2 regions of the Pseudomonas sp. NPDC089422 genome follow, and region 1 is predicted to be linked to the other one. Evidence: riboswitches for the same ligand, from Rfam matches in the RefSeq annotation. Region 1 holds a riboswitch; the other holds the start of a gene.
What was found. A riboswitch is a leader RNA that binds a small molecule or an ion and turns the genes downstream of it on or off. The one in region 1 is predicted to bind cobalamin.
Positions count from the first base shown of each region.

Region 1 (5,227 bases):
TGATCAGGGCCTTGAGGGCGAACACCACGGCTTCCAGGTCTTCGCCTTTGGTGACGAATGCACCGATGCCGGCATCCAGGCAGCGGCGCACGTAAAGGTCGGTGGCCTGCCCGGTCAGCACCATGATCTTGGGGGCCGGCTCCTGTTGTTGCAGGCGCTTGATGACTTCCATGCCATCGAGGCCGGGGAGCCCTATGTCCAGCAGCACCACATCCGGGCGCAATTCGCGCACCTTCTGCGCCACTTCGCTGCCATTGTCGACCTCGCCGACGATGCGAAAGCGCTCACGCTCGAGCAGTATGCGCAAGGAAAAACGAACGATGGCATGATCATCAACGATCAGCACGGTTGTCATGTCACTAACTCCTGTCGGAATGTGGTCGGTTTCCTGAAGCAATCAGGTATACGTCTGCAAGCTTTTTCTGCTGTGCGGCACGATACGACCATTCCGGACCCATGGTAATGGCGAGTATAGATGTGTTGAACAAGCGAGCCGGTATTGTGGAAATTTCCTACACGGCCGCCGTTACAGACACCGTCAGAAGTGGCGGTGCCTGTGTTAGCGGAGGGTCAGGCGCAGGTCGGGTGAGGCTTCAGGACCCGCTGGGTCGAGGCGGGGTTGTTGCTCAAGGCCTGGCCAACCCGCGTCGGGCGGGCCAGCAACTGGCCGCCGCAATTCGGGCAACGTCCCTGCAAGCGGTGGTCTGCGCAGTTGCGGCAGAAGGTGCATTCGAACGAGCAGATCAGGGCGTCAGGGCTATCGCCCGGCAGATCGGCATCGCAGCATTCACAATTGGGGCGCAGTTCCAGCATGGGTATCCCTCCGGTCTGGTGGAATGCGCAGTCTGCTCCGCCCCTCGTCAGCTTGGCAATGCTAGTCGCCGGGGCGGTACAGGTGGGCGTGGCCGGCGCGGTACAGCGCCGACTCGGTGAACGGCGCATCGCCTAGCACATGGCCGACGAGGATCAGAGCGGTGCGCCGGAAACCCTTGCTGGCAACCTGTTCGACGATATCGGCCAGGGTGCCGCGCACCCAGTCCTGGTCCGGCCAGGTGGCACGGTGAACCACTGCGATCGGGCAGTCAGTGCCGTAGTGGGGCAACAGTTCTTCGACAATGCGTGGCAGGTGCCTGACCCCGAGGTGAATGGCCAGGGTGCTGCCATGCCGCGCCAGCTCACCGAGCTGTTCGCCTGCGGGCATGGGTGAGCTGTCGCCGTAGCGGGTGAGGATGACCGTCTGCGCCACTTGCGGCAGGGTCAGTTCGCAGCCGAGCAGCGCCGCGCTGGCGGCAGTGGCGGTGACGCCGGGAATGATCTGGTAGTCGATGCCCAGTTCGCGCAGGTGGCGGATCTGTTCGCCGATGGCGCCATACAGGCTGGGGTCGCCACTGTGCACCCGGGCCACGTCCTGACCGTTGGCATGTGCGGCGCGGATGGCGTCGATGATTTGCTCGAGGTGCAGTTCGGCACTGTTGATGACCGTCTCGGCCTGATGCCCTTCGAGCACCGCCGCGGGTACCAGCGAGCCGGCATAGATGATGACCGGGCACTGACGGATCAGGCGTTGTCCCTTGACCGTGATCAGTTCCGGGTCGCCGGGGCCGGCGCCGATGAAGTAGACCGTCATGGCAGATCCTTGAATTGATGAAAGAAGCGATTATCCGGCGCAGGCCAGTGCCAGGGTAGCGGGGCCACGCACCTGGCGGGGCACCCTGAGTGTGGCGCTGGCATGGCTGAGGCTGGCCAGGGCCAGTGCCGTGCTCTCGGCGACGCCCCAGCAGCCGCTGTGGGCGTAGGCGACTGCCGAGTGGTGGCTGAGCTGTGGCTCGTACACCTGCAACTGCTCGGCAGCGAAAACCACCAACGGCAGGGCGTGACGTGCGGCGAGCTGTTGCAAGCCTGGCTCGTCGGCCTTGCCGGCAATGCTGGCAAAGCCGCGAAGTGCGATGGCATTCAGGCCGTGCTGCTGCAGCACTTCATGCAGCAAGGCGTCGAGAACCTCCACCGGGCAACCCCGGCGGCAGCCGAAGCCGGCATACAGTGCCGGCAATGGCTGGTCGATGGCCATCAGGCGTGGCTGGAGCGGCGATACAGCCAGGCGCTGAGCAGGCCCAGGGCCACCCAGAAGGCCGCGTTGGTCAGCCAAGAGGCGATCTTGAACTGAGCCTCCAGGGCTTGCGGGGCCAGGCTTTCGTGAACTTCCGGTTGCGGAGCACCGATCACGTGCGGCACCACCAGCAAGACCGCGCCCAGTGCCTTGAGCAAGCCATGGCGCGCGAACACCAGCAGGGCCAGGCCCACTGCGGTCGCGGCTGCGGTGCCGATCCACCAGCTCTGGCGCTGACCGAGGTCGGCGGCGGCAGTGCCTGGCAGTTCCGGCGGCAAGCCCAAGGTCGGCGCCAGGCAGAACACGGCAAAACCGGCCAGCCCCCACAGTGCGCCCGTGCTGGTGCGGCCCGGCTCACGCAGGCTGTACAGGGCGGCAAGGATCAGGGCGAAGCCGACGGCGACCACCAGATTGCCGCCGGTGGTCGACAGGATGCGCTGCCAGCCATCTTCTGGCGACCAGGCTTCCTCGCTGTGGGTGTGGCCTGCGCTGGCCTCTTCGCCGTGGCTGTGGTGCTCGGCTGCGGGAGCGGCCGATTCATAGGTTTCCGCCTCGAGGATCAGCGGTGCGACCCAGAAGCTTTGCAGCAGGGTCAGCAACAGCGCGGCGAGCAGGCCGCTGAACCCGGCAGTGCGGGCGATACGCATGATCATGGCAGCCTCAGTGGCAAGGGAAGGCGGCGCTGTGGCGGGTGTCGTGCGCGGCGTTGTGCACGGCTTCGATGTGCGAGAACCCGGCAAAGTAGACCAGGCACAGGCCGAGCAGGCTGGCACCGACGGCGATGACCACGCGCTGGCTGAGGGTAACGGGGGTGGTGATGCTGTGTTTGGCGCTGGTGACGGGCATGACGCGATCCTCTGCTTTTTTAGTAGGCAATGGGACAAGCGCGGCAGCCCCGGGCACGGGGCGCCCGAGGGAATGCGACAGCGCCCGCCCACCGCGGGGTGTTCATGAACGCCAGGCCGGTCTCCGGGCTTGCGAGGAGGAGCAGGGCTCCTTGAAAAGCATCACCTTCCCATGCCGGACTGCGTGGCACAGTGGTCTGGACGCTTCGCTCGCTTACCGTTGCGGGGGCAGCACCGGATTTGCCCGGCCCTGGTGAGGGCCTGCGACGCACCGATTTCCCGTTTCACCCCCGATGGGGGCACCTGACGCAAGGCGTAAGGAGAGCACGCGGCGAAGGTGGCGTCAAATGCTATGGCGTTGTGCCGAGGGGCAGGGGGCTTCATGAAACAGGATCAGTGGTTGGCGCCCGGCCCGAACCTCCCTGTTTTGCACAGTCCAACGTAAGCAAGGCCTCGCTTCGCCTGGCCGGAGGTACGCACATGAAACGCAAGACTGCATGGGTTGTCGTGTTGTCAGGGTTGTTGTTGCTCAGTGGCTGCTGGCCTTACTGGCACGACGGTGATCATCACCACCGGCATTACTACGATGGAGATCGTGGTGGTCACCAGGACTATCGTCGTTACTGATGCAAGGCAGCATTGGCTTCATCCCTTCCGCTTGCGGCCAGGCCTGTGCCACGCAACTGTAAAGAAATGGAAAAGCTCGCCCAGGCCGGCCGGTCTGGAAATTACACTTGCAGCGCTGTCCGTTTTGCCTTTTGGAGCGTTGTAATGAAGTTGAAGCATGTATTGCGTGCCGCCGTCGTGGCTGCACTGGTATCCACGCTGGCAGGTTGCTGGATGTTCATGCCGCCAGGTGGCGGTGGTGGGCATGGTGGAGGGCATGGCGGCCCGGGCATGATGGGCGGTGGACACGGAGGCGGGCCACGCTGACAGCAGTGAAACAGGCGGCTGTTCGCTCAGCTGCCTTCATGATTCATCGAGCATCCGTCCAGGATTGAAGAAGAACGATGCAATCATCACGGCGCTGATCACTCCCGACGCGTCCGCGACCAGCAACAGGAATTCGTTGCCCACCCCCAGCAGCGCCTGCTGGCTGATGGCGAAGCTTGCCCCGTGGGGAAAGGCGGCGATGCCCAGCAAGGCCACCGCCAACGCAGTCGACAGCAGCTTGCTGTACGTCCTCCTGAACGCCAGCGTGCAGGCCCAGAACAAAAAGATGCTGAACACGGCGAGGCCGGTGGAAATCACGAACTGGGTGAGTACTTCCAGCCACCACACCATGGGTCTCTCCTGAACGCTGCGCCTGGTCTATACGCATGAGAAACATGGCTGATTGAAATCGTTCCGCTCGGCTAAAGAAATAACGCGAAAGACGGAAAGTTGCCCGTGATGGGCCATTGTCCATATAGCAAATAAGCCTATAGGGCTGTGTGCGTTGCGCAGTACCATAGGTTCACGAAAACCAAAAAAGGGCGTTCAGTTTGGCCACTCTTTTCTAAGTTCTCGATGGGGCAGCTGGAGCGTGTCGCGTGAAGAGATCAAGATCGGTCGCAGGCGCAATGCTGTTAACCACTTTCGCCACGCTGTTGATGGCCGGGTGCGCACAGAATCGGGATGTGCGGGATGGCCATGATTATACGTCCGGTACTACCGATAGAAGCACGCCTGCTTATCTGGGGTGTGTCAAAGGCGAACTTCAAGGTAACGTGAAAACCTACGAAGTCGATGGCGACAACTCGGTGAAACTGTACGTCGAAAGTACCGACCCCACCCAGGCCGATGGTCTGGTAGAACTGCATGGCACAGGCGCCCAGCGTCAGTTTACGGCCTACCAGCGCGACGCCTGGTACGACCATGGCAGACTGCTCGATGCTGCATTGATGTGTAAAAAAGCCTGAACCGTTGATCTGCAAGTGCAAAAAGCCCGCACATGAGAGCGGGCTTTTTGCGATGGGTGCTGATCCATCAGCCTGGTGCATTCTAGGGGATGGAGCCGTCTTGCCCATTCGACGGAAGTCTTGCGCGGTCGCAATCAAGCCTGTGCACGACCTTGGTGGATTACTCCTGCGGCTCGATCCCGGCTAGAATGGCCCACGTTCCTGTCAGGTTAATCGCAAATGCCAACCGTTCGTATCCTATGTTGCGCCGCACTCGCTGCGAGTCTTGTTGCGTGCGCCAACCCAGGCAAGCCCACTGCCAGCAAGCTCACTGCAAAATCCCCGGATGTGTACGCCGCCTGCGTACTGCCAAAGTGGCAGGCACTCTCCCCCCA
Region 1 is NZ_JBIVHW010000016.1:82,061-87,287, forward strand. Features, by position in the region: gene ACIPZ8_RS25105 (response regulator) at 1-355, opposite strand, end outside; gene ACIPZ8_RS25110 (DUF1272 domain-containing protein) at 571-813, opposite strand; gene cobM (precorrin-4 C(11)-methyltransferase) at 875-1,627, opposite strand; gene ACIPZ8_RS25120 (cobalamin biosynthesis protein) at 1,658-2,050, opposite strand; gene ACIPZ8_RS25125 (CbtA family protein) at 2,068-2,760, opposite strand; gene ACIPZ8_RS25130 (CbtB domain-containing protein) at 2,768-2,953, opposite strand; cobalamin riboswitch at 3,050-3,274, opposite strand; gene ACIPZ8_RS25135 (hypothetical protein) at 3,433-3,579, shown strand; gene ACIPZ8_RS25140 (hypothetical protein) at 3,724-3,885, shown strand; gene ACIPZ8_RS25145 (hypothetical protein) at 3,922-4,236, opposite strand; gene ACIPZ8_RS25150 (hypothetical protein) at 4,485-4,853, shown strand; gene ACIPZ8_RS25155 (hypothetical protein) at 5,073-5,227, shown strand, end outside.

Region 2 (5,227 bases), on a different contig from region 1:
GGCCGGCAACGGCTGGGTCGACCGCACCGACTCGCGCAGCCTGGCGCTCAGTGCCGCGCTGCGCTTCGACGCCAGCGACGACCTGAGCTTCACCCTCGCCCACGAGCGCGGCGACGCCCAGCCCGCCAACTACTACGGCACGCCGCTGATCGACGGCCATTACCGCAGCAGCCTGCGCAAGAAGAACTACAACGTCCAGAATGACGAGCAGCGCTACCACGACGAGTGGACCCGCTTCACCACGGGCTGGACGATCAACGACCACCTCAGCGCCAGCAACCAGCTCTACTACATCAAGAGCCGTCGCCACTGGCGCAATGCCGAGAACTACAGCTGGGACGCTGACCGCGCACTGCTGGAGCGCCAGAGCTACCTGGAGATCAAGCACAACCAGGAGCAGATCGGCGACCGCCAGACCTTCACCTTCGACCACAGCCTGTTCGGCCTTGCCAGCAAGACGCTGGTCGGTGTCGAGTACAACAAGGTGCGTTTCAACATCGACAGCAACCGGCCGTACAACGACGTGGGCGGCGACTCTATCGACCCATGGCAGCCGACCCCAGGCTGGTTCCACAGCGACTCGCCAACCCGCCCGCAGACGCTGTCCAGCACCCACACCTTCGCCCTGTTCGCCGAGAACCGCCTGCAGCTCAGCGAACGCCTGTCGCTGGTCACCGGCGTGCGCCGCGACCAGAACCACATCGACCTCGACAACCTGGTCGACGGCAGTCGCAGTGACCGCAGCCTGCAGGGCGGCAACTGGCGCGCCGGGCTGGTGTTTGCAGTCACCAACGACCTGTCGCTTTATGGCCAGTACTCCACCAGCGAGGATGGCGTTGACAACCTGGTCAGCCTCAGCCCGTCACAGATGCACTATGACCTGACCGAGGCAAAGCAGACCGAACTGGGCCTCAAGCAGCGCTTCTGGGAGGGCCGTGGCGAGTGGACGCTGGCGGCGTTCCATACCGTCAAGAAGAAGCTGCTGGTGGATGACCCGCTCACCCACGAGGCGCAACAGGCCGGGCAGCAGACCTCCGACGGCCTGGAGGCGTCGCTGGAACTGGCCCTGGGGCAGCAGTGGCAGGTATCGGCCAATGCTTCGCTGGTGCGGGCGAAGTACGATGATTTCGCCGAGGTGGTCGATGGCGTGGCCCAGGACCGCGCCGGCAACCGCCCGGCCAATGTGCCGCGGCGCACGGCCAACCTGTGGCTGAGCAAGGGCTTCGGCCAGCAGGTGGATGCCGGGATTGGCGCACGGTATGTAGATGAGCGTTATGCCGACACGGCCAATAGCCAGCGTGCGCCGGGGTATACCGTGGTCGATGCCGACATCGGCTGGCAGGTGTTGCCGGATGTACGCCTGGGGTTGCAGGTGAACAACCTGTTCGACCGGGAATATGTGGCGTCGGTGTTCAGTGGCGAGCAGTGGGTGATGGGGGCGCCACGGTCGTATTTCGCTACCGTGGATTACACCTTCTGATTTGAGCCGCCTGTCCCGGCCTCTTCGCGGGCACAGGCAACACAAAAACTGCTATCAACAGCAAATGAAATAGTTATAAGATAACGTTTCATTTGACAATCATTCCTGCCTGCGACCGCCTTCCATGACCAGCGCCTCAGCCTTCCCCACCCAGCTCACCCAGCGCCTGCAGAGCATCGATGCCCTGCGCGGCCTGGTGATCCTGTTCATGCTGCTCGACCACGTGCGTGAAACCTTCTTCCTGCACCGCCAGGTCAGCGACCCGATGACCATCGATGCTACCGACCCGTCGCTGTTCGCCAGCCGCACCCTGGCCCACCTGTGCGCCCCGGTGTTCGTGCTGCTCACCGGCCTGTCGGCCTGGCTGTATGGCGAGAAGTACCAGGGCCGCAGCGATGTCTCGGCGTTCCTGTTCAAGCGTGGGCTGTTCCTGGTGGTGCTGGAGTTCACCCTGGTCAACTTCGCCTGGACCTTCCAGCTGCCGCCGAGCGTGGTCTACATGCAGGTGATCTGGGCCATCGGCGTCAGCATGATCGCCCTGTCGCTGCTGGTGTGGCTGCCGCGTGCTGCCCTGCTCGCCCTGGGCACGCTGATCATCGCCGGGCACAACCTGCTCGATGGCCTGCACTTTGGCGTGGAGTCGGCCCTGCATGTGCCGTGGGCGATCCTGCACGACCGTGGCTGGCTGGAGGTCTCGGATACCCTGCGCCTGCGCACCTCCTACCCGGTGCTGCCATGGATCGGCGTGATCGCCCTGGGCTATGGCCTCGGCCCTTGGTTCGCCCGTGGCAGCGACGCCAGCGAGCGCCAGCACCGTCTGCTGATGGCCGGCGTCATCGCCCTGTTCGGTTTCATGGTGCTGCGCATCTACAACGGCTACGGCGAGGCGCCATGGAGCGGCTACCCGACCGTCACCCAGACCCTGATGAGCTTCTTCAACATCACCAAGTACCCACCCTCGCTGCTGTTCCTGGCCCTGACCCTGGGCTGCGGCCTGCTGTTGCTGCGCGCCTTCGAGCGCGCCGGGCTGGCCCGCTGGATCAGCACCCTCGCGGTGTTCGGCGCAGCGCCGATGTTCTTCTACCTGCTGCACCTGTACGTGCTCAAGTTGCTGTACCTGGCCTGTGTGGCGCTGCTGGGCCTCAACCACGGCGACTACTTCGGCTTCGACGGCATCGGCGCGGTGTGGTTGGCCGCCCTGCTGCTGGCGGCGGCGCTGTACGTTCCGGTGCGCTGGTTTGCCCGGCTCAAGGGGCGCCGGCGCGACATCCGCTGGCTGAAGTACCTCTGATTTGCGCTTTTGCCCGGCAGCCCGATGGTCTACCATGCGGCCCGCCGGTTTCCACCACGGAAATAATAGGGAATCCCGGGCCCGCCCAAGGCGTGCCAATCGGAACTGCCCCCGCAACTGTAGGTGCCGAGCCTGCTCCATCGATGCCACTGGATCATCATCCGGGAAGGCCGGAGCCGGGCGAGGACGCACCAGTCAGGAGACCTGCCGGCAAACATTCACCAACCGGCGGGGTGTCCGGGATGGCCATCCGTGTTGCCCCTGTGCGTGCAGGGGCTCGGCGATGCCTGTCCGTGCGTTCCTCACCAGAACTGTCCGACAGGAGATCGCCCAGCATGCTGCCCCGTATCACCGCCCTGCTCGCCGGCCTGAGCCTCACCGGCCTGGCCCAGGCCGCCGCCACCCACTTCCCGCTGACGGTCGACAACTGCGGCGCGCCGCAGACCTTCACCCAGGCGCCCGAGCGCGCGGTCACCATCGGCCAGGCCGGCACCGAAATGCTCTACGCCCTGGGCCTGGGTGACAAAGTGGCCGCCACCTCGTTGTGGTTCAACAATGTACTGCCCGAATACCAGGCACTGAACGACAAGGTGCCGCGCCTGGCCGACAACGAACCCAGCTTTGAAGCCGTGGTCGGAAAGCGCCCGCAACTGGTGGCGGTGCAGTTCGAGTGGATGGTCGGCGCCCAGGGCGCGGTCGCTACCCGTGAACAGTTCAGCGAGCTGAACATTCCAACCTACCTGCTGCCCTCGGACTGCGAAGGCAAGGACAACCTGGTCGGCGCCGACGGCACTCGTCTGCAGGCGTTCCAGGTCGACAGCATCTACAAGAGCGTCAGCCAGCTGGCCGAGATCTTCGACGTGCAGGAGCGCGGCGCCGCACTCAATGCCGACCTCAAGGCACGCCTGGACAGCGCGCAACAGCAACTGAGCGGCAAGGACCTGGCCAGCACGTCGGCACTGTTCTGGTTCTCCAGCGCCGATCTCGGCATCGACCCCTACGTCGCCGGTCGCCAGGGCGTGGCCGACTTCATGCTGCGCACCCTGGGCGTGCGCAACGTGGTCGAGTCGACCGAAGAATGGCCGACCGTGGGCTGGGAAACCCTGGCCAAGGCCAACCCGACCTGGCTGATCATCGCGCGCATGGACCGCCGCCGCTTCCCCGCCGACGATTACCAGAAGAAGCTCGAATTCCTGCGCAACGACCCGGTGACGAAGAACATGGACGCGGTAAGGAACAACCGCATCATCATCCTCGACGCTGAAGCCATGCAGGCCGGCATCCGCCTGTTCCGTGGCCTGCAGACCTTGTCTGCGGCCTTCGCCAGCGGTAAAGCGGCGCAGTGATGAAAGCCCTGCCCTACACCGCCCTGGCCTTGCTGGCCCTGCTCGCGGCCGTGCTGGCCGGTACCGCCACTGGCGAAACCAGCCTGTCGCCACAGTTGGTCTACCAGGTACTGGCCAACCACCTGTGGCAGGCCGGCTACCCGGTCGACCCGATCGACGCCGGCATCGTCTGGAACTACCGCCTGACCCGCGCCCTGGTCGCCGCCGCCTGCGGCGCGGGGCTGGCGACCTGTGGGGTGATCCTCCAGGCGCTGCTGCGCAACCCGCTGGCCGAGCCCTACCTGCTCGGGCTGTCCGCCGGCGCTTCGACTGGTGCGGTGCTAGTTGGTCTGATGGGCCTGGGCAGCGTCGCCCTGAGCATGTCCGGCGGTGCCTTCATCGGCGCCCTGGCGGCCTTTGCCCTGGTGCTGGTGCTGGCCCGAGCGGCCGGGCCGAGCAATCACAACGCGCAGGTGATCCTCGCGGGTATCGCCGGCTCGCAGCTGTTCACTGCCCTCACCGCCTTCCTCATCACCAAGTCGGCCACCGCAGAGCAGGCGCGCGGCATCCTGTTCTGGCTGCTGGGCAACCTCAGCGGCGTGCGCTGGCCGTCGGTGTGGATGGCGTTGCCGGTGGTGCTGTTCGGGCTGGTGGTGTGCCTGTGGCACCGCCGGGCGCTGGATGCCTTTACCTTCGGCGCCGACTCGGCGGCCTCGCTGGGCATCGCCGTGCGCCGCACGCAGTGGCTGCTGATCAGTTGTGCGGCACTGGTAACCGCGGTGATGGTGTCGATCGTCGGCGCCATCGGTTTCGTCGGCCTGGTCATCCCCCACGCCCTGCGCCTGCTGCTCGGTCCCGGCCATGGCCGCCTGCTGCCGGCCAGCGCCCTGGGCGGTGCGCTGTTCCTGATTGCCGCCGATGTGCTGTCGCGCACCTTGATCAGCGGCCAGGTGATTCCGGTCGGCGTGGTCACCGCCTTGATCGGCGCGCCGGTGTTCGCGCTGATCCTGGTCAGCCGCCGGGGGCGCCCATGACCGCCATGAATACCGTGCACATCGCCCCCCTCGCTTGCCGGGGGCTGGGCTTGCAGCTGTCGGGCAACACCGTGCTGTGCAACATCGACCTCAACGT
Region 2 is NZ_JBIVHW010000001.1:451,608-456,834, reverse strand. Features, by position in the region: gene ACIPZ8_RS02045 (TonB-dependent receptor) at 1-1,480, shown strand, start outside; gene ACIPZ8_RS02040 (DUF1624 domain-containing protein) at 1,605-2,771, shown strand; cobalamin riboswitch at 2,800-2,998, shown strand; gene ACIPZ8_RS02035 (ABC transporter substrate-binding protein) at 3,107-4,117, shown strand; gene ACIPZ8_RS02030 (FecCD family ABC transporter permease) at 4,117-5,130, shown strand; gene ACIPZ8_RS02025 (ABC transporter ATP-binding protein) at 5,136-5,227, shown strand, end outside.
Region 2: linked by a shared signal. The riboswitch ahead of ACIPZ8_RS02035 (ABC transporter substrate-binding protein) and the one ahead of ACIPZ8_RS25130 (CbtB domain-containing protein) in region 1 are both predicted to bind cobalamin.